2 regions of the Alteromonas fortis genome follow, and region 1 is predicted to be linked to the other one. Evidence: predicted binding sites of a transcription regulator. Region 1 holds the regulator's gene; the other holds the start of a gene.
What was found. Region 1 encodes sigma-54, which starts transcription at its own class of promoters, with help from an activator protein. Its sites were predicted from a motif close to GTTGGCACGNNNNTNGNNT; they were not measured.
Positions count from the first base shown of each region.

Region 2: PCAR9_RS16740 (DUF2884 family protein) is a predicted target of sigma-54. The motif match lies at 5,692-5,710, and genes of this name have one in related genera.

Region 1 is NZ_LR812090.1:809,958-819,300, forward strand. Features, by position in the region: gene rapZ (RNase adapter RapZ) at 1-493, opposite strand, end outside; gene ptsN (PTS IIA-like nitrogen regulatory protein PtsN) at 577-1,020, opposite strand; gene hpf (ribosome hibernation promoting factor) at 1,034-1,321, opposite strand; gene PCAR9_RS03615 (RNA polymerase factor sigma-54) at 1,352-2,833, opposite strand; gene lptB (LPS export ABC transporter ATP-binding protein) at 2,907-3,632, opposite strand; gene lptA (lipopolysaccharide transport periplasmic protein LptA) at 3,635-4,180, opposite strand; gene lptC (LPS export ABC transporter periplasmic protein LptC) at 4,149-4,727, opposite strand; gene kdsC (3-deoxy-manno-octulosonate-8-phosphatase KdsC) at 4,724-5,272, opposite strand; gene PCAR9_RS03640 (KpsF/GutQ family sugar-phosphate isomerase) at 5,273-6,253, opposite strand; gene PCAR9_RS03645 (calcium/sodium antiporter) at 6,256-7,212, opposite strand; gene mlaF (phospholipid ABC transporter ATP-binding protein MlaF) at 7,777-8,577, shown strand; gene mlaE (lipid asymmetry maintenance ABC transporter permease subunit MlaE) at 8,574-9,343, shown strand, end outside.
Region 2 is NZ_LR812090.1:3,895,458-3,904,800, forward strand. Features, by position in the region: gene PCAR9_RS16710 (putative bifunctional diguanylate cyclase/phosphodiesterase) at 1-952, shown strand, start outside; gene fghA (S-formylglutathione hydrolase) at 1,037-1,879, opposite strand; gene yihG (1-acylglycerol-3-phosphate O-acyltransferase, YihG family) at 1,993-2,907, shown strand; gene yihG (1-acylglycerol-3-phosphate O-acyltransferase, YihG family) at 2,904-3,797, shown strand; gene PCAR9_RS16730 (mechanosensitive ion channel family protein) at 3,801-5,153, shown strand; gene PCAR9_RS16735 (hypothetical protein) at 5,290-5,481, opposite strand; gene PCAR9_RS16740 (DUF2884 family protein) at 5,841-6,680, shown strand; gene PCAR9_RS16745 (NAD-dependent epimerase/dehydratase family protein) at 6,919-7,731, shown strand; gene PCAR9_RS16750 (sodium-dependent transporter) at 7,935-9,343, opposite strand, start outside.

The sequences.
Region 1 (9,343 bases):
CAAACACAAGCACAAGGCGTGAGCTTTTCTTACCCAGGATACGCTCTCGAATTAACTCTGCCAGTTGGTGAATGGTAAGCTTATCTGTGTCTAAATATAAATCTGCGCGTTCAGCAATAGGAGCAAGGAGCGCAGATTCTGCTCTGATAGCTTCTGATAGAGACTTATTTAGTTTAGCTAAAGGATGAAGACGGCGAGTTTCGCTAAACCGCTTGACCAGTACGTCATCGCTTGCGTCAATGTACACTATAGTCATCGACCAAGAAGAAGGCAGATAATCTAGAATCTCTACCAAGTCATCTGGATTTTTGGGAAGATTCCTTACGTCGATACTTACTGCAACTTGGTCGTATTCATCAACAACAGTATGGGTGAGGGTGGGAAGCAAATTTACTGGGATATTATCAACACAGTAATAACCTAAGTCTTCCAAAGCGCGAAGTGCGACAGACTTACCAGACCCTGAACGACCACTGATTATGATCAGCTTCACCTAAACTCTCCCTTATATTCTGGTTTCATCACATACGCGTTGTTGAATAAAGCGCCTATCTATAATGTATAGGCTCTTATGGCTTAACTTAATGCAGAAATAATCTCGTCGCTGGTTGTTGCACGGCGTATTGTTTTAATTGTTTCTTTGTCACTGAGCTTACCTGCTACGGTAGCCAGTGTTTGAAGGTGTCCTTCGGTTTGCTCTTCGGGAACGAGTAGCGCAAAAAATATGTCTACGGGCTTTTCATCTAGGGCATCAAAGTTGATAGCTGGTGTGCTTGTTACAACAATTGCTATTACCTTCTCAAGGCCAGCCAGGCGACCGTGAGGCAGTGCTATGCCGTTGCCAATACCCGTGCTACCCATACGTTCTCGAGCCATTAAGCTATTTAAAACCGTTGCCTGGTCGATGTTATCATTTTGCTTGGCAGCGATATCAGCGATGATCTCAAGAATTCGCTTTTTACTATTACACTGAACCGCACACTCGGTGCGGTCCAGACTTACGATGGCTTGTATATCCATACTTAATTAACTACTAATGTTTTTTCAGTTTTTCCTTATGCTTGATTACCTGCCGGTCGAGTTTATCAACCATGCTGTCAATCGCCGCATACATGTCGGTATTTTCTGAGGATGCGAATACTTCAGCGCCACTTAAATGAACAGTCGCTTCGGCTTTTTGATTTAATTTTTCAACGTTCAGGATGACATGCACATTAGAAATGTGATCAAAGTGACGTTCAAGTTTGCTGAACTTCGTATCGACATAATTACGCAAAGAGTCGGTGATTTCGACATGATGACCAGTGAGGTTGATTTGCATATTTCGTCTTCCTTATATATTTAAGCCTAGTTAAATAAGGCTTTTGCGTTGGTTCGACGGTGGGATCGATAACGATTCCCGATATTTTGCTATTGTTCGCCGAGCGACTTTTATGCCTTGCTCTGCCAACAACGAAGCAATCTTGCTATCACTTAGCGGCTTGCTAGGATTTTCCGCAGCCACTAACTTCTTGATCAATGCACGAATCGCTGTAGATGAACATTCACCACCTGACTCAGTTGCTACGTGGCTTGAGAAGAAATACTTCAATTCGAAGATACCACGAGGCGTATGCATATACTTTTGCGTTGTCACACGGGAAATAGTCGATTCGTGCATATCTACCATTTCTGCGACATCATTTAGCACCATTGGTTTCATCATTTCCGGGCCGTGCTCAAAAAAGCCCATTTGCTGCTGCACAATACAATTTGCGACCTTCATTAAGGTATCGTTACGAGATTCAAGGCTCTTTATGAACCACTTGGCCTCTTGCATGTGTGAGCGGATGAATTGTGAATCGCTACTGTTCTTAGCACGGCGACTCATTGCTGCGTACTGTTGATTTACGCTTAATTTCGGCAGACTGTCGGGGTTCAGCTCAACCACCCAACGGCCATTTTTCTTGGTTACTGAGACATCAGGAATAACGTACTCAGGCTCTTTAGTAACTAAAGCACTACCTGGGCGAGGATTCAAGGTTTGAAGTAAACGCATTGCTTCGCGCAGCTGATCTTCTTTTAATCGGCTCTTACGCATTAGGGTGCGGTAGTCTTTACTGCTCAGTAAATCTGAATATTCCTCAATAAGCTGCTTCGCTTCAGAAAGCCACGGCGTGTCTTCTGAAAACTGGCGCAATTGCACCATAAGACATTCTTGAGGGGTACGAGAACCTGAACCAATGGGGTCGAACATTTGAATGCGCTTAAGTACACATTCTATTTCGTCCATTTCGATAGGCTCTTCAAGATCATCATCGTTGACCGCTTCTAAGATATCGTCAAGAGTAACGGTCAAATAACCTGATTCGTCAATCGAATCGATGATTGCAGTAGCAATGGCGCGGTCAGTATCCGAAAAATGAGTGAGGCGCATTTGCCAAAGCAAGTGCTCTTGGATGTCTTCAGTGGTTTCACCTTGAAAGATTTGTTCATCATCATTAGATGGACCAGGTGCAGGCGCAGAAGAAGCGGAATAATACTCATCCCAAGTGCTGTCGATAGGTAGCTCATCGGGAAGGTCATTCTTCTCCAGTGCATCTCCTGCTTCTAGCGTGTCGCTTGATGCAGAAGCTGTCGCTTCAGCAGCGCTATCGTCACTATCGACATTGTTCTTTTCTACTTGTGGCTCGTCGTTACCTTCTTCCACTTCTAAAAGCGGATTAGAGTCGAGCGCTTCTTGAATCTCTTGCTGAAGATCAAGCGTAGAAAGCTGCAGCAGCTTAATGGCCTGCTGCAGCTGAGGTGTCATGGTAAGTTGTTGGCTAAATTTTAGCTGTAAAGATGGTTTCATCTACGTCTTATTTAAATGCTCTAAATTAAATATACCAGAGCGAAACTGAAAAGTGACAATTCGGTTACACTAACTATAGCCTGAATTGTTCGCCTAGGTATACGTCCCTTACTTTTTGATTACTTAAAACCTGTTCCGCAGTTCCTTGCGCAATAAGCTCGCCATGACTCACAATGTACGCTTTTTCGCAAACATCCAATGTTTCGCGTACGTTATGGTCCGTGATAAGGATACCAATACCCCTATCTCGCAGATGCTGTATTATCTTCTTTATATCATTAACTGATATTGGATCAACACCGGCAAATGGTTCGTCTAACAAAATAAACTGTGGTTTTGCTGCCAGAGCTCGTGCAATCTCTACGCGACGCCGTTCTCCCCCTGACAAACTCATCCCCGTACTATTACGTATATGGTTGATATTAAATTCATCAAGTAGGGCATCTGCTTCTTCTTCTTGCTGTTGTGAATTTAAATCTTTACGGGTTTGCAAAATGGCCATGATATTTTCATGTACCGTAAGCTTTCTAAATATTGATGCCTCTTGCGGGAGGTAGCCTATACCGCGGCGTGCGCGCTCATGCATTGGCTGGTGAGTAAGCTCATTATCATCAATTTCGATCTTGCCTTTGTCTAAGTTGACCAAACCTACAATCATGTAAAAAGTAGTGGTCTTACCAGCTCCATTAGGGCCGAGAAGACCAACAATTTGACCGGTAGACACTGAAAGGCTTACGTCGCGAACAACCTGTCGCGATTTATACGATTTAGCAAGGTTTTTAGCGCTCAAAGTTGCCATTGCTATTCATTGTCCTCGTTGTCTTTCTTAGACGATGTTTTACGAATGGTGTCAGGGGTAAACACTGTGGTTACACGACCTTCACCATCTTCACCGGCGCCACCCGTTGCAAGCAATTGTTCAGTAATCATATCGAACGTAATCTTATCACCTTGCACTTTACTGGTATCTTGCTGTAGCTCAGCATTACCCGCCAGAGAAATAGTGCGATTAATTACTTCATAGCGAATTTCATTAGCTTTCGCTGATACCGGTGTACCGTCTTCTAGTGATTGAGAATAGCTTGCAGGGTTGCCACGAGCGATAAATATTTCACGGCCGCTGCCATCTGTAGCTATTACTTCTACTTCATCAGCTTCGATTAGTAGTGAACCTTGGGTAATAAGTACATCTTCCTTGTACAGAGCTGTTTTGTTTTTACCATCAATAAACTGGGTGTTTGACCCTATCTTAATGGGTTGTGAAAAATCTTCTTCACTGGCTGTTACCGCACCGCTAGCGATGGCAAGTAGAAGGCTAGTTGCTAGGGGAGTAAGTCGTTTGTACATGATCTAAAAGCTCGTATTCTTGTGTGCGTAAATTCGCGTTAAACCCATTGCTTATAATACGGTACTGCGTGCCCAGTATCTCAACGGGTTGATCAGATGTCATTTGTTTCGTGTCTAAATTTATCTGTATGTATTCCGTGGATAAACTTTTAACAAAATCATCGCTGGTTTGATTTTCGATAACAACGCTATCTTCAAGCTGAATTAATTCATTGTTATATAGCGTTCCTTCCTCGGCAGTTACAACCCAAGGTGATGAAGCACTTTCTGTATAAAGGGTATATTTAGGCTGCTGGAATAAAACAAAGCCTAATTGGTCGTAGTGCTCCATCGACTCTGCAAAGACTTTGTGATTTAACTCACCGTCTTGGTTGTACAAGGTCGTAGTTAAGTTTTTTGCCTTGTAGGCAGGTTTGAGCGCATCATTTTCGCTACTACCTTGAGTTTCAGGCTGCTCTTCCATCCACGTTGGGATGTACATTAGCATCGCTAAGATAAATAGCGCCGATATACTTAAACCTAAGCGATTAAAGCCAAACTGGCTCATACACTAGCTCCGAAAATGTCACTTGCAACGCCTTTAGCCTGCAAAATGGTATCCGATATTTCTCGAACCGCACCAAATCCACCTGGAAGTGTGGTGATCCAGTTCGCTTGTTTTGCAACAAAAGGGTGAGCATCGGCAACCGCAATTTTTACCGCTACGTGCTGATACATTCCGGTATCGGGCATATCATCACCTACGGCGGCAACTTGGCTTGAGTTTAACCCAAGGCCTTTCATTAACTCGTCAAGCGCGTCAGCTTTGTTTTCTTCACCCTGAATAATGTGCGCCACATTTAGCGCCTTCATTCTGTTTTCTACAATTGCTGAGCGACGCCCTGTTATAACGGCGACGTTAACACCATTACTTACTAAGGCTTTCACGCCATATCCGTCTCGGGTGTGAAAAGCTTTAAGTTCTTCACCGTCGTTGCCTAAGTAAATGCGACCGTCTGAAAATACGCCATCCACGTCACAAACCAGTAGTTTAATATTTGCCAACTGCTCAAAAAGTGCCTGGTCTAAATCGGTGTATAGAGTTGTCGTCATTTAGAGTACTCCCGCTTTCAAAAGCATATGCATGTTGAAGGCTCCGACAGGTTTGCGCTTTTCATCGGTAACCATTAAAGCAGTTATGTTATAGGTTTCCATTAGGTTTAGGGCTTCTACAGCTAGCTGCTCTGCTGTGGTTGTTTTGCCGCCTTTGGTCATTACATCTTCTACTGTCGCACTATGCACATCTATACGGGCATCAAGTATTCGGCGTAAATCACCATCAGTAAATACGCCTGTTAACGAACCATCGGGAGCGATAACACCAGTCATGCCTAAGCCCTTTTTGGAAATTTCCAAAAGTGCATCAGCAACAGTTGCATTTAAATTTACTAGTGGGATATCGCTGCCACTTAGCATGATATCACTCACTTTAAGCAATAGTTTTCTACCTAAGCTACCGCCGGGGTGCGACAGTGCAAAGTCGTCTGAAGTGAAACCTTTTTGGTCGAGCAGGGCTACCGCAAGGGCATCACCCATAACCAGTGTGGCCGTAGTGCTTGATGTGGGCGCCAGACCTAATGAACATGCTTCTTTTTCTACACTAATATCCAGCACTACGTCTGCGTGTTGTCCTAACGAACTATCGGCACTGTTGGTCATTGCCACTACCAGTATGCCTAAGCGCTTAACAACGGGCAGCAAGTTTACTAATTCGTTGGTTTCACCAGAATTAGAAATGGCTAAGAGCACATCTCCTTTACTCAGCATGCCCAAGTCGCCGTGGTTGGCTTCACCGGGATGCATGAAAAAGGCAGGTGTCCCAGTGCTCGCGAGGGTAGCGGCGATTTTATTGCCGATATGTCCAGATTTTCCCATACCGCTTACAACCACTTTACCTTTGCAAGAGAAAAGAATGTTGCATGCAGTGATAAAGTCATCATTTAAGCGCTCTGCAAGGTTGGCAATAGCCTGCGTTTCAATGTCGATAACGCGCTTTGCCGATTCGATATAGTGCATCTGAGTTTGTGTATTCATGATTATCCGAACAGCCAGTATTGGTAGCCGATAAAGCAAGCCAGAAGTATGAATCCATTGGTTCTTGATATAGTACGCTTTCCAATTAAATCGAAGCTGAACAAGAACAACAGCAAAGTCAAACCGAGCATAACGTACATGTCTCGGTTATAAACGTCAGGGTCTAGCAGACCTGGGGCAATTAAACCTGGCATACCGAGTACGGCTAGCAGGTTGAAAATATTAGAGCCAATAATATTACCCAGTGCTAAATCGTCTTCACCTTTAAGCACACCTGCGACACTTGCCGCTAATTCAGGAAGGCTTGTGCCAAACGCAATAATCGTCAACCCGATAACTAAGTCAGAAATGCCCATGTATCTGGCAATTTCCACGGCTGAGTTTACAAGGAAGTGGGCACTCAAAGGTAATACAACAAGGCCAACACCAATCCAGATAAGCGCTGAGGTATTAGAAACGCCCTTTGGAATTTCATCTGCGGTCTCAGCCACCAGCGGGTCTTCTTTATCAACTTGTAGCGATAACCAAGCCATCATTGCCAAAACAAATATAAATAGACCTAGTAAAATTATCCCTTCGTAAGACTTTAGCTCGCCATCAAACATAAAGCCTAGCGCAATCAGTGAGATAATAAGAAGCGCGGGGAGTTCACGCTTAAGCGTTGTAGATGAAACAAGAAGCGGCTTTACTAATGCAGTTACACCTAACACTAGTGCGACATTAGTTATATTTGAACCAAGGGCATTACCCACGGCTGTGTTCATATTGCCATTTGCAGAGGCAATAGCGGAAACCACAATTTCAGGTGCCGAAGAGCCCATAGCGACAATCGTTAACCCGATCATCATAGGAGATATGCCGATGTTCTTTGCTAGCGCGGAAGCACCGTACACAAAACGGTCTGCACTCCAACTTAAGACAATCAACCCAACCAGAAAAATGACAATGTTTAAAAGCACAACAACCTGTAATAGTTAGTATTTCGATAGATTGTCGCAAAAAGAGTGCCATTTGCCTATGCCAGCAACGCTTTATTTTCACCAAATATTGTCAATTGATGTAAATTTCCACTTACCACACCCATCACAGCGGTTCGAGCATATTGCTGGTAAGCGTTCAGTTTCAGTTAATAAACAGCACAATAGGATGGGAATTGAAGCGATATGTTAATCCTTAATAGGAAGGTGCCACTATTATTCGTCTTAATCGAACATAACTTGTAACTTTTTGACTTTGGCGAGTGTCTTGAAAAAGCGTACAATGGCTCCAAATTACACGCCCAGATAGTGTGACTACTGGACAAGCCAGCCTGTAAGCATAAAAAACTACACTGCAGAGTAAACTTTTTTGAATTTGTTGGCTCTTAAAAGTAAACTGGTCAGTAAACTTTATGAGTTATGTGTGCGAAGGCACAGAAATTGAATATGCACATCGCTCATATACTTTTAATATTTTCTAAGTGGATTGATAGCGGCGTTCAAAACCAACTCAATCCAGCGTCAGGGGTCGACATTTAAGTAACTATGGATCATTTAGTTGAAGTAGATAACCTAACCTTCAAACGCGCAGATCGCATCATTTATGATGGGATTTCATTGAAGGTACCTAAGGGCAAAATTACTGCGGTAATGGGGCCTAGTGGAATAGGTAAAACCACGCTGCTGCGCCTTATTGGCGGGCAGTTAACGCCAGATGAAGGCGACGTAAAATTCGACGGCGATTCAATTGTCTCCATGTCGAGAAAGTCTCTTTACGAAACTCGTCGTAGAATGAGCATGCTTTTTCAAAGTGGTGCGCTGTTTACTGATATGAGTGTGTTCGATAATGTGGCGTTTCCGCTTCGCGAGCATACTGACCTGTCAGAAGACTTGATAGCAACGATTGTCGCTTTAAAGCTACAGGCAGTAGGGCTGCGCGGTGCGGCTAAGTTAATGCCGAGCGAACTTTCTGGTGGAATGGCGCGCAGGGCCGCCCTAGCTAGAGCGATAGCGCTAGACCCCGATTTAATTATGTACGATGAGCCTTTTGCTGGACAAGACCCCATATCCATGGGCGTGCTGGTAAAACTTATTCGAGAACTTAATGATGCTCTTGGCCTAACTAGCATTGTCGTGACCCACGACGTAACGGAAGTGCTGACCATCGCTGATTATATTTACATTTTAGCGGATAAACGCGTCATTGGTGAAGGTACAGCGCAGCAAATTAAAGAGAGCGATTCCGAATTGGTTCAACAATTCTTAAAAGGTAAAGCAGATGGCCCGGTTCCATTTCATTACCCAGCGCCTGACCTGAAAGCAAGCTTTCTGGGGGCAGATAAATGAAGTTCTTCCAATCATTAGGCGCTAAAACTATAGGGAAAGTTACTGCGATTGGTCGAGCAGCACTCATGCTGTTTGGCGCACTTATCGCTGTTCCCCGAGTAAAAAACGTCCCACTGGTTATTAAACAGTTATATGTGGTGGGTGTGCAGTCTCTGCTGATCATCATGGTATCGGGGCTATTTATTGGAATGGTTATGGCACTGCAAGGCTATACCATTTTAGTCGATTACGGAGCAGAGGGTAGCTTAGGTCCCATGGTCGCGCTTTCACTATTGCGTGAACTTGGTCCAGTAGTCACCGCATTGCTTTTTGCTGGGCGTGCCGGGTCAGCGTTGACCGCTGAAATTGGTCTTATGAAAGCCACTGAGCAATTAAGTAGTTTAGAAATGATGGCGGTAGACCCGCTAAGGCGCATAGTTGCTCCTCGTTTTTGGGCGGGAATGTTAGCCATGCCAATGCTAGCCATTATCTTTAGTGCCATTGGCATTTTAGGTGGTCATTTAGTCGGCGTAGATTGGTTAGGTGTTGATGCAGGCAGTTACTGGTCAATCATGCAGTCGACGGTTGATTGGAACCAAGATGTTATAAACGGCGTTATAAAAAGCCTCGTTTTTGCCTTGGTTGTGACGTGGATTGCCATATTTAAAGGTTACGATTCCATTCCAACATCGGAAGGGATCAGCAAAGCGACTACCGAGACGGTGGTCTATTCATCATTAGCAGTATTAGGGCTGGACTTCGTGCTTACCGCCCTTATGTTTGGTAT
Region 2 (9,343 bases), 3.1 Mb from region 1:
CTACACCGTGCTTAACGGCAGCGAGCCTAATTTAGGTATTAACATTGGTGAAGCAAGTTTTCCGCAAGATTGCTCTTCAGCAGAAACATTACTTCAATGTACAGATGTCGCACTTCAAGCTGCTAAATATCAGGGCAGAAACATCTCGTTAGTTTACAGCGAAGAGTTGCATAGTCAGCATAATGCTATTTACGAACTTGAATCAGAACTGCGGCGAGCGATTGCAAACAATGAGCTAAAACTATTCCTACAGCCTATTGTTGACCTTTCCACTGGAAAAATCGTCAAGTGCGAAGCGTTAACGCGATGGATAACACCAGAAGGTAAGTTTATTTCGCCGGAAGTTTTTATACCATTAGCAGAGAAAAGTGAGCTCATTTTTCCCTTTGGCGAATGGCTTATTAATGAAGCTTGTGCCGCCATTGAGGCACTAAAGGCATCTAACCTAGATATCAGGTTAGCTATCAATATATCCGGCCGACAAGTATCAGATTTAGCGCTACTAAACCAAATTAAGAATGCCCTGGAAGACCACCAGCTTTTCGGTTCTAACCTTTCGATTGAACTTACAGAGAGCGTATTCATTGAGAGCTTGGAAACAGTATCCATATTACTAAATGAACTTAGAGCTATGGGTATTACTGTATCAATTGACGATTTTGGTACAGGCTTTAGCTCACTTGTCTATTTGAAAAAGTTGCCCATTGATGAGCTTAAGATTGACCGCTCTTTCGTAAGCGAACTAGAGAAGAACACCGACGACCAAGCTATCGTTCAGGCGATTCTAGGGCTTGCGAATAATCTAAATATCAAAATAATTGCTGAAGGCATTGAAACGCCACAACAGCAGCAGTTTCTACAGAATCACCAATGCGCATACGGCCAAGGGTATTTATATCAGCGACCCGTTGCGATTGATGAGTTCATCTCACTTGCAAGAAAGCTCAAGTAATTTACAGCCTTTTATGCAAAATAATACAAAAAGCCGGAACTTGTTCCGGCTTTTTAGTGCACTTCTTAACTTAAATGAACACGCTTAAATTAGGCCCATATGTCCCGCATGGAACTCTAAATGCTCTTCAATAAACGATGCAATGAAGAAATAGCTATGATCGTAACCTTCGTGCATATTTAGCGTAAGCTGCGTATCTGATTGCTGCGCAGCATGTACCAGAGACTGAGGCTTTAACTGTTCGTGCAAGAACTCATCTTTTGTGCCCTGCTCTACCAACAAAGGCACACTATGGGTTTTGCTTGCTAACAGCAAAGATGCGTCGTAGTCCTTCCATGCTGCCTTGCCATCACCTAGGTATCTGCCTAGTGCTTTTTCTCCCCATGGGCAATCTGACGGATTCGAGATTGGGCTAAACGCTGATACTGAAACAAATTTGTTTGGGTTACGCATGCCGATAACAAGCGCCCCGTGCCCGCCCATAGAATGTCCGCTAATTGCTCGCTCTTTAGTTACAGGAAATTCGCTTTCGATAAGCGCTGGCAGTTCATCAACAATGTAACTATACATGTTGTAGTGTTTGTCCCACGGAGCTTGAGTTGCGTCTACATAGAAGCCCGCTCCTAGACCGAAGTCATAAGCGCCTTCTTCATCATCGGGCACACCTTCACCACGAGGTGAAGTATCAGGTGCCACGATGGCCATACCCAGTTCTGCAGCAAGCTTCATTGCCCCCGCTTTCTGCATAAAGTTTTGATCGGTACAGGTTAACCCCGATAGCCAATATAATACCGGCACCGGCTTTTCTCTAGAGGCAAATGGGGGTAGAAAAATTGCGAAAGTCATATCGCATTGTGTGGTTTCAGCTTTGTGGGTGTAGCGCAAATGCTGGCCCCCAAATGCTTTATTTTCGCCAATTAGCTCCATTTCAGCTCCTTGAATTCGTAAAATTGCACCTTTATTGTGGAATCAGTAAAGGCTCTATCGGATTTTAGATCAAGTTCGTTTACACTAAGCGCCTAATTTTTGAGGTAAGTACAATGGTAAAAGCCCTGTTGCATCATATTGTTGGCACTATTTCGGTTATCTGCTATTTCCTGAATACAGTTTTGTGGTCAACGCCTATATTCATTCTCGCGATTTTTAAATTAATCCCCATAACCCCGTGGCGACGCTTCATCTCTTATTTGCTCGATGCCTGCGCTACCGCGTGGATTGGTGTAAACAACCTTAATCAGCGCATCAGCGGTCGAACCAAATGGCAGGTAAACGGACTAGAAAAACTTACCCGAGATGATTGGTATCTCGTCGTTGCTAACCACCAATCTTGGGTCGATATCCTTGTTCTTCAACGTGTATTCAACCGAAAAATCCCTTTTTTAAAGTTTTTCCTTAAAAAAGAGCTAATCTATGTACCAATTCTTGGATTGGCATGGTGGGCGCTCGACTTCCCATTTATGCAGCGGTATTCAAAGTCTTTCTTGGCTAAAAACCCGCATCTCAAAGGAAAGGACATGGAAACTACACGCAAAGCGTGCGAGAAGTTTCGCAACAAGCCCGTTAGTATTATGAACTTTGTAGAAGGCACCCGCTTTACGCAGGGAAAACACGATAGGCAGAACTCGCCTTTTCAGCATCTTCTTAAGCCCAAAGCAGGCGGGATTGCTTTTGTGTTATCGGCCATGGGTGACCAGCTACATAAATTGATAGATGTCACAATAGACTACCCTAACGGCGTTCCTTCTTTTTGGGACTTCGTGAGTGGCAAAGTGCGCGACATCCGCGTAAATATAAAGGTTATGCCTATTAAAGACATTATGGAAAATGGCGTATTCAACGATAGTTACTTTGATGATCCGCAAGTTCGCGCCCGTTTTCAAACGTGGCTAAATGAACAATGGCACGCCAAAGATCAGCTTTTAGATTCACTTAACGCAACTCAGAAACCATTATGATCCGTGTAGTACTTGCGCCTTTTATTTTTGTTTTGCACACCACGCTGCAAATTCTGAACCTCGCTCTATGGGGCGGACTAATTATTCTACTTGGCTTGGTAAAACTGCTGTTACCAAATGGAAGAATTAGAACTGCCTGGAACAAGGTTATGCATGCCCTAATGTTTAGCTTTGGGCGTATCAGTGTGCTGTTAATCAGGCTATTTAATAAGGTTGATATTGAGTGTTCGGTTCATGGTGAGCTTTCAAAAAACAGTTGGTATCTAATTATCGCTAATCACCTAAGTTATCTAGATATTATTCTACTTATTGAATTTGCCACACACCGCATTCCCGCGCCTAAGTTCTTTCTTAAGAAAGAGCTCATCTGGTTACCCTTTGTTGGGTTAGGCGCTTGGGCGCTCGACATGCCCTTTATGCATAGATATACCCGCGCATATTTGGAAAAAAATCCAGACAAGAAAGGCAAGGACTTAGAAACCACTAAAGCGTATTGTGAAAAGTTTAGAACGGTTCCTACTACCGTCATCAACTTTGTGGAAGGAACGCGCTTCACAACGCAAAAGCATTTATCTAAGCAAAGCCCTTACGAAAACTTACTGCCACCAAAAGCGGGCGGGGTTTCTTTCACGCTTTCAGCTATGGGTGAGCTATTTACTAACGTGCTAGATATCTCGCTACTTTACCCTGAAAATAAACGTCACCCCATGATGGCAATGCTAAGCGGACAGATGACAAAAATCGTTATCGACGTAAACGTTACCCCAGTGCCAGAGCTACAACAAGAATCAGAACGCACTGAGTCTGAGTTTCGTCTTTATTTCCAAAACTGGTTAAATGGTCTGTGGGAAAATAAAGACAACCGTATAAAGAAATTGTTGGAGTCGTAAATAATGGAAGTCAGTGCTTCAGTACGCGATCATTTCATTCATTTGGTTAAAGACGTTTTTCCTAATTTAACCACTGAAGATCCGCTTTACAATTTGCTTGCTCTAGGCTCTATACTATTCGTAGCAATCCTTATCTACGTGGTTGCGCGCCTGCTAGTGCGCCCTCAAATAGCCAACTGGGTATATAAGTCGAATAATAAGTGGGATAACGCGCTACAAGAACACGGCTTCTTTAGGCGTTTAATGCATCTCTTCCCAGCTCTCTTTATTTACGTTACCACCCCCGTTCTCATTGACGATGAAGCTGTCATACACGGAATGATGATAAAGAGTGCACAACTTTACATGCTGTATAGTGGGCTATTAGCTTTGTATGCCATGCTAAGTACAGTAGAAGATGTCTATAATGCTTCTGCCCTATCTCGGCGCGCCCCTATTACAGGCTTCATTCAAGTAACGAAACTGGCCTTCGCGATCATTACGATACTACTTAGTATTTCTTTGATTGTAGATAGAAGCCCACTGCTTATTGTGTCTGGCTTAACCGCCATTGCAGCTGTTTTACTACTCATCTTCAGAGACACCATTCTAGGCTTTGTTGCCGGCATTCAAATAGCCGCCAACCGCATGTTTAATACGGGCGATTGGATTGCCATGCCTAAGTATGAAGTAGATGGGGAAATACTCGAGATAGGCCTGACCAACGTTAAAGTGCAAAACTGGGACAAGACCATCTCCACGTTACCGACATATAGCCTTACCACTGAAGCGGTAAAAAATTGGCGGGGCATGCAGGAGTCTGGTGGTCGTAGAATTAAGCGCGCAATATATATCGATGTGCACTCTATCAAGCTTTGCGACAACGACATGCTAGAGCGCTTTTCGAAAATTCGTTACATCAATGAGTATGTCGAGAAAAAGAAGAACGAGCTTCGTGCCTATCACAGAGATTATTCTATTGATGAATCGGATCTGTTGAACAACCGTCGCCTTACCAACATTGGTACTTTTAGGGCGTATCTAGAGGCTTATATACGTAAACACCCAGATATTAACCAAGAACTGACTCTTATGGTTAGGCAGTTGCCGCCTAATGAGCTTGGTTTACCGTTAGAAATATACTGCTTTAGTATTCAAAAAGACTGGGTTAAATACGAGAAAGTTCAGGCAGATATTTTTGACCATGTCATGGCCATGCTAGACCTGTTCGACTTACGCGCTTATCAACGTGATGGGCACTTATCCTTGCTTGCCCATCGTGAACATAGCGTGTTTAACAGCTCTGAAGGAAACGATGCCCGACAGGAACCTGCTCAACACCGTATTGATGACGAAAGTGCCAATACACCAAGATAAGTAAGGGCGCCAAGAGAAGCGCAGGACAAAAGCGAACACAGCCGCAATGACAACGGCTAGTAGAACTTACATCACTGTTGTTTAAGGGCGAAAAAAAACCGGCTGTAATAGCCGGTTTTTTCATAATGCTTATCGCTTAAGCCAGTGCGTAGGCCATCAGTAAGCAAAGTACTAAACCAGTAACGCCAAAAAAACCATACTCGATTTTTTCCTGCATACCTTCAGCACCTGCTTTAGCAGTCATAAAGCCCATAACGATGCTGCTTAGCCCTAGCGTAAAGGCAATTAGCGCAACACCAAACATAATTGCATTAATCCAATCAGCCATTGTGATAACCCCTTAAAAATATTGGCGGTATTATGCACCAATAAATAAGATTTAACCATGCTTGGATTGGCTTAAATGTATCGCTATTGGTATTAATTGATCTTAGTCAAAACTACTAATTAATTAGCAATTTCACTAAATAGTGAATTTAAAATTGCTCTAAAAAACCGCTCTCAAAACCTAACCCACTGAAAAATATTAACTTTAAATTTTGGCAAGGCCATTGCTCTAGTAAAGACAGTAAAGATAGTAAAGATATATCAGCGAATAACGCTAGTGTTTATTTGATAGTGATCCTACACCCCATCGCAGCGTTTAGAACAAAGTTAATGTGTTACACCTAAATTAAGGAATGAACAATGTCTAACAAACTACTACTTTCTGTTGCCGTTACCAGTGCTTTGATAAGTGGCCACGCATTCGCGCATGACACAAGCTTTCAGAACAACAGTTGCGACATGGAGCTAGATGGCCATATTCAGTATTACCAAGGCGACCTCACGGTTCAGATGGACAATGGTTCAGTAATGACCATTGATGCTCAACACAATATGACCATTAATGGCGAGTCAGTTTCGCTAGACAGAGAACAGCAACGATGGGTAAGTGAATACTACAACAACATTGATATTGCTATTCCTATGACTCTTACCATTGCCAGTGAAGGACTGCAAATTGCCAACGTAGCAGTGACTGAAGTGTTTACTGAACTGCTGGGCGGTGACCAAATGGGTGATGATTTCAATGAATTGTTCAACTCACTAGAAACTAAATTAAACACCTCATTTTATGATGACGCGGGCAATATTCGCGTAGATTCAACGAAATTTGACGAGCCAGGCTGGTTTGACGAGAGCTGGGAGCAAGAGTTTGAAACACAAATTGAATCTTTGATCAGTGAATCTATGGGCCGGATTCTTATCGCGGTTGGCACACAAATGCTGTGGGAAGGGGGTGATATGTCTGAGTTTGAACAAAAGATGGAGCGCTGGGGTGAAGATTTAGAATATCGCTTGGAAAGCCAAGCCGCTTTGCTGGAAGAAAAAGGCGAGGCTTTGTGTAAAGTGCTGAAGAAAGCCGACTATGCCGAAGGTAAGATGCAGGCATCTATATCAGGGCTTGATGACTTGAACCTGCTGGATATTGATCACAGAGATCACCATGAGCAACACGGCCACAACGAAGAAATGAAAATGTAGTCGAGTAATCTCACGAACTAAACCCGCTACAACAAACTACTTACCTTTCTGTATCACTTATTTTGAAAACCGACTGAAAAACCAGTCGGTTTTTAGTTTTTATACCGGTCGCTATTTAACTTTTGAATATTTCACCTCTTTCAGATTTCTGCTTTTTCAGTTAATGGTAGGCATATTAACGACATCCGCACCCCGATTGATGTACTCTTAAGCCCTAAACAAAAGGGGAATTTAATCGATGACTCAGAATGTAGTAATTAGTGGCTATGGCTGGTTAGCCGGCTATGTAGGCAACGCACTGGCAGGTAAGGTCAATATTATAGGCACTACTCGAAGCCAACAGAAACGCCTCGCGTTAAAGAAACAAGGTGTCACCGCCATAGAATATGCACTGGGCGATGATACATCAGTACTATGTAGCCACTTACAAAACGCGACGTTATTGTTAAATATTCCCCCTGGTAGAAGAAACACCAACCTCGAATCATTTACTGAAAATATGCTGCGACTTATTGATGCTGCACTAAGCGCAAACGTCGCGCACATTATTTTTATCAGTACCACATCGGTTTACGGCGATGACACGAATAACGTCCTTACGGAACAAAGTGACACGAACCCACAAACTGCGTCGGCGAAAGCCCACGTGACTATTGAAAACCATTTAATGTCTAAGCGAGACCAAACTAATATCAGTATTGTTCGCTTAGCGGGTTTAGTAGGTCCAGATCGTCACCCAGCTCGTTCATTAAGTGGAAGACAGTTGGATGCAGGAAATAAACGAATTAACCTTGTCCATGTGCACGACATTGTGTCTGCGTTAACCTCGATTATTTGCGACAAGCCGCTAAACGACGTTATACACCTTTGCAGTTTATCTCACCCTAAGCGCGGTATTTATTATGTAGATGCAGCTAACGCGATGGGTATAGACACACCACACTTTTCTGATACAGAAGCTCAACCTGGCGGCAAGGTTATCGACGCTACGCAAAGTTGGGAAAGGCTTAACATCTCGCCTACCTATGGTGACCCCTATAGCATGTTTTAAGGCTTATGCTTGTATGTTTACTTGGCTCGCTAAGACGGTTGTAGATTCATTGAGGTGTATTCGCCAATAAGTTGTCAAAAAGCCATGAATTAAGGGCTAATCGCTAAAAGAAACAAAAACGGCAAGCCTCAGGCTTGCCGTTTTTTTATCCGAATTTACTGCTAGCACACAGCAAATACATTAGTTTTGTATGGTGAACATGCTTAACCGAACAGGCTTACACCAAAGTATTTCACCGCCACCGTGTTTACAAAAATCACAAGTAGAATTAGCGGAATAAAGGTTTTCAACGAAACATCCACATACTTTTCAAACCAGCTGCCTTTATAGCCGCTGCTGCCTTCTTCCAAAGAAGCATTAAAATTAGCACTCTTCCAGCGATAAATAACGAACAAGCAAATTAGCAAGCCGTTTAACGGCAAAATAGTGTCGTAGAATACATCGTAAATTACGTCAAACAGCGATTTATCTGCGCCTGCGTAGTGCATAAATGACGTCAGCATATCAACTTTACCAAACGACAATGCACTTAGAATTGCCAGCACAATCATAATGCTACCTAAAGAGCCTAACGCCCATTTACGGCTCACGCCTTTTTCGTCCATTAGTGCTGCGACTGGTACTTCAAAAATAGACACTAGAGACGTAATTGCCGCAAAGAACACGAGTAGGAAAAACAGGCTCGCGACTATCGAAGCGCCCATATAGCCTATGGAGTCTTGTAGTGCTAAGAAGATACTAGGCAGATAAGTAAAAATCATACCTACAGACGATTCACTTAACTCATCAGGGTTGATATCTGGGTTAAAAGAGAATATGGCAGGAAGAATCATTAAACCAGCGGTAAAAGCCACAGCGGTATCGGTTAATGCAACAAGCTTTGCTGCGCTTGGTACATCCGCACGCTTATCGATGTAACTACCGTAGGTGATAAGAATCCCCATACCCAGCGATAGTGAGAAAAAGGCTTGTGACAATGCGCCATTGACCACTTGCGCCGTAATTTTTGAAAAATCAGGAACAATATAAAACTCAACACCAGCCATTGCATTTTCGCGGGTTAGTACGAAGATAACAAGGCCGATAAGCATTACGAAAAGTGCTGGCATAAGCAGCTTCGCCGCTTTTTCTATCCCCTCTTTTACACCACCTTGAAGAATAAGGTAAACCACACCAACAACAGCAGCCATGTAGACGAAAATAGACTCTGAATTAATAAACACCCCAAAGGTATTGGGGTCTGCTAGTTTGTCTAAGTTTCCGCTAACTGCTTCAAATAAATAGCCAAAAAGCCATACAGTAATAACCATGTAGAAAACCGCAATCATAAACGGCGTGGCAATCGCAAACCAGCCTGCAAGTTTCCACTTCTTTTCGTTACCACTGATAGCGCTGTATGCGCCTAATGGGTCTTTTTTAGCATGGCGGCCCACTGACATCTCCGCCAGCATAACCGGTAAACAAATGGCAAAAACAAAAATGGCGTACATTAAAAGGAAAGCCCCACCACCGTTTTTAGCTGCACCGACAGGGAAACCCACCAAATTACCAATGCCCACTGCAGAGCCTGCAGCAGCCAATATAAAACCTATGCGCGATCCGAACTGTTCTC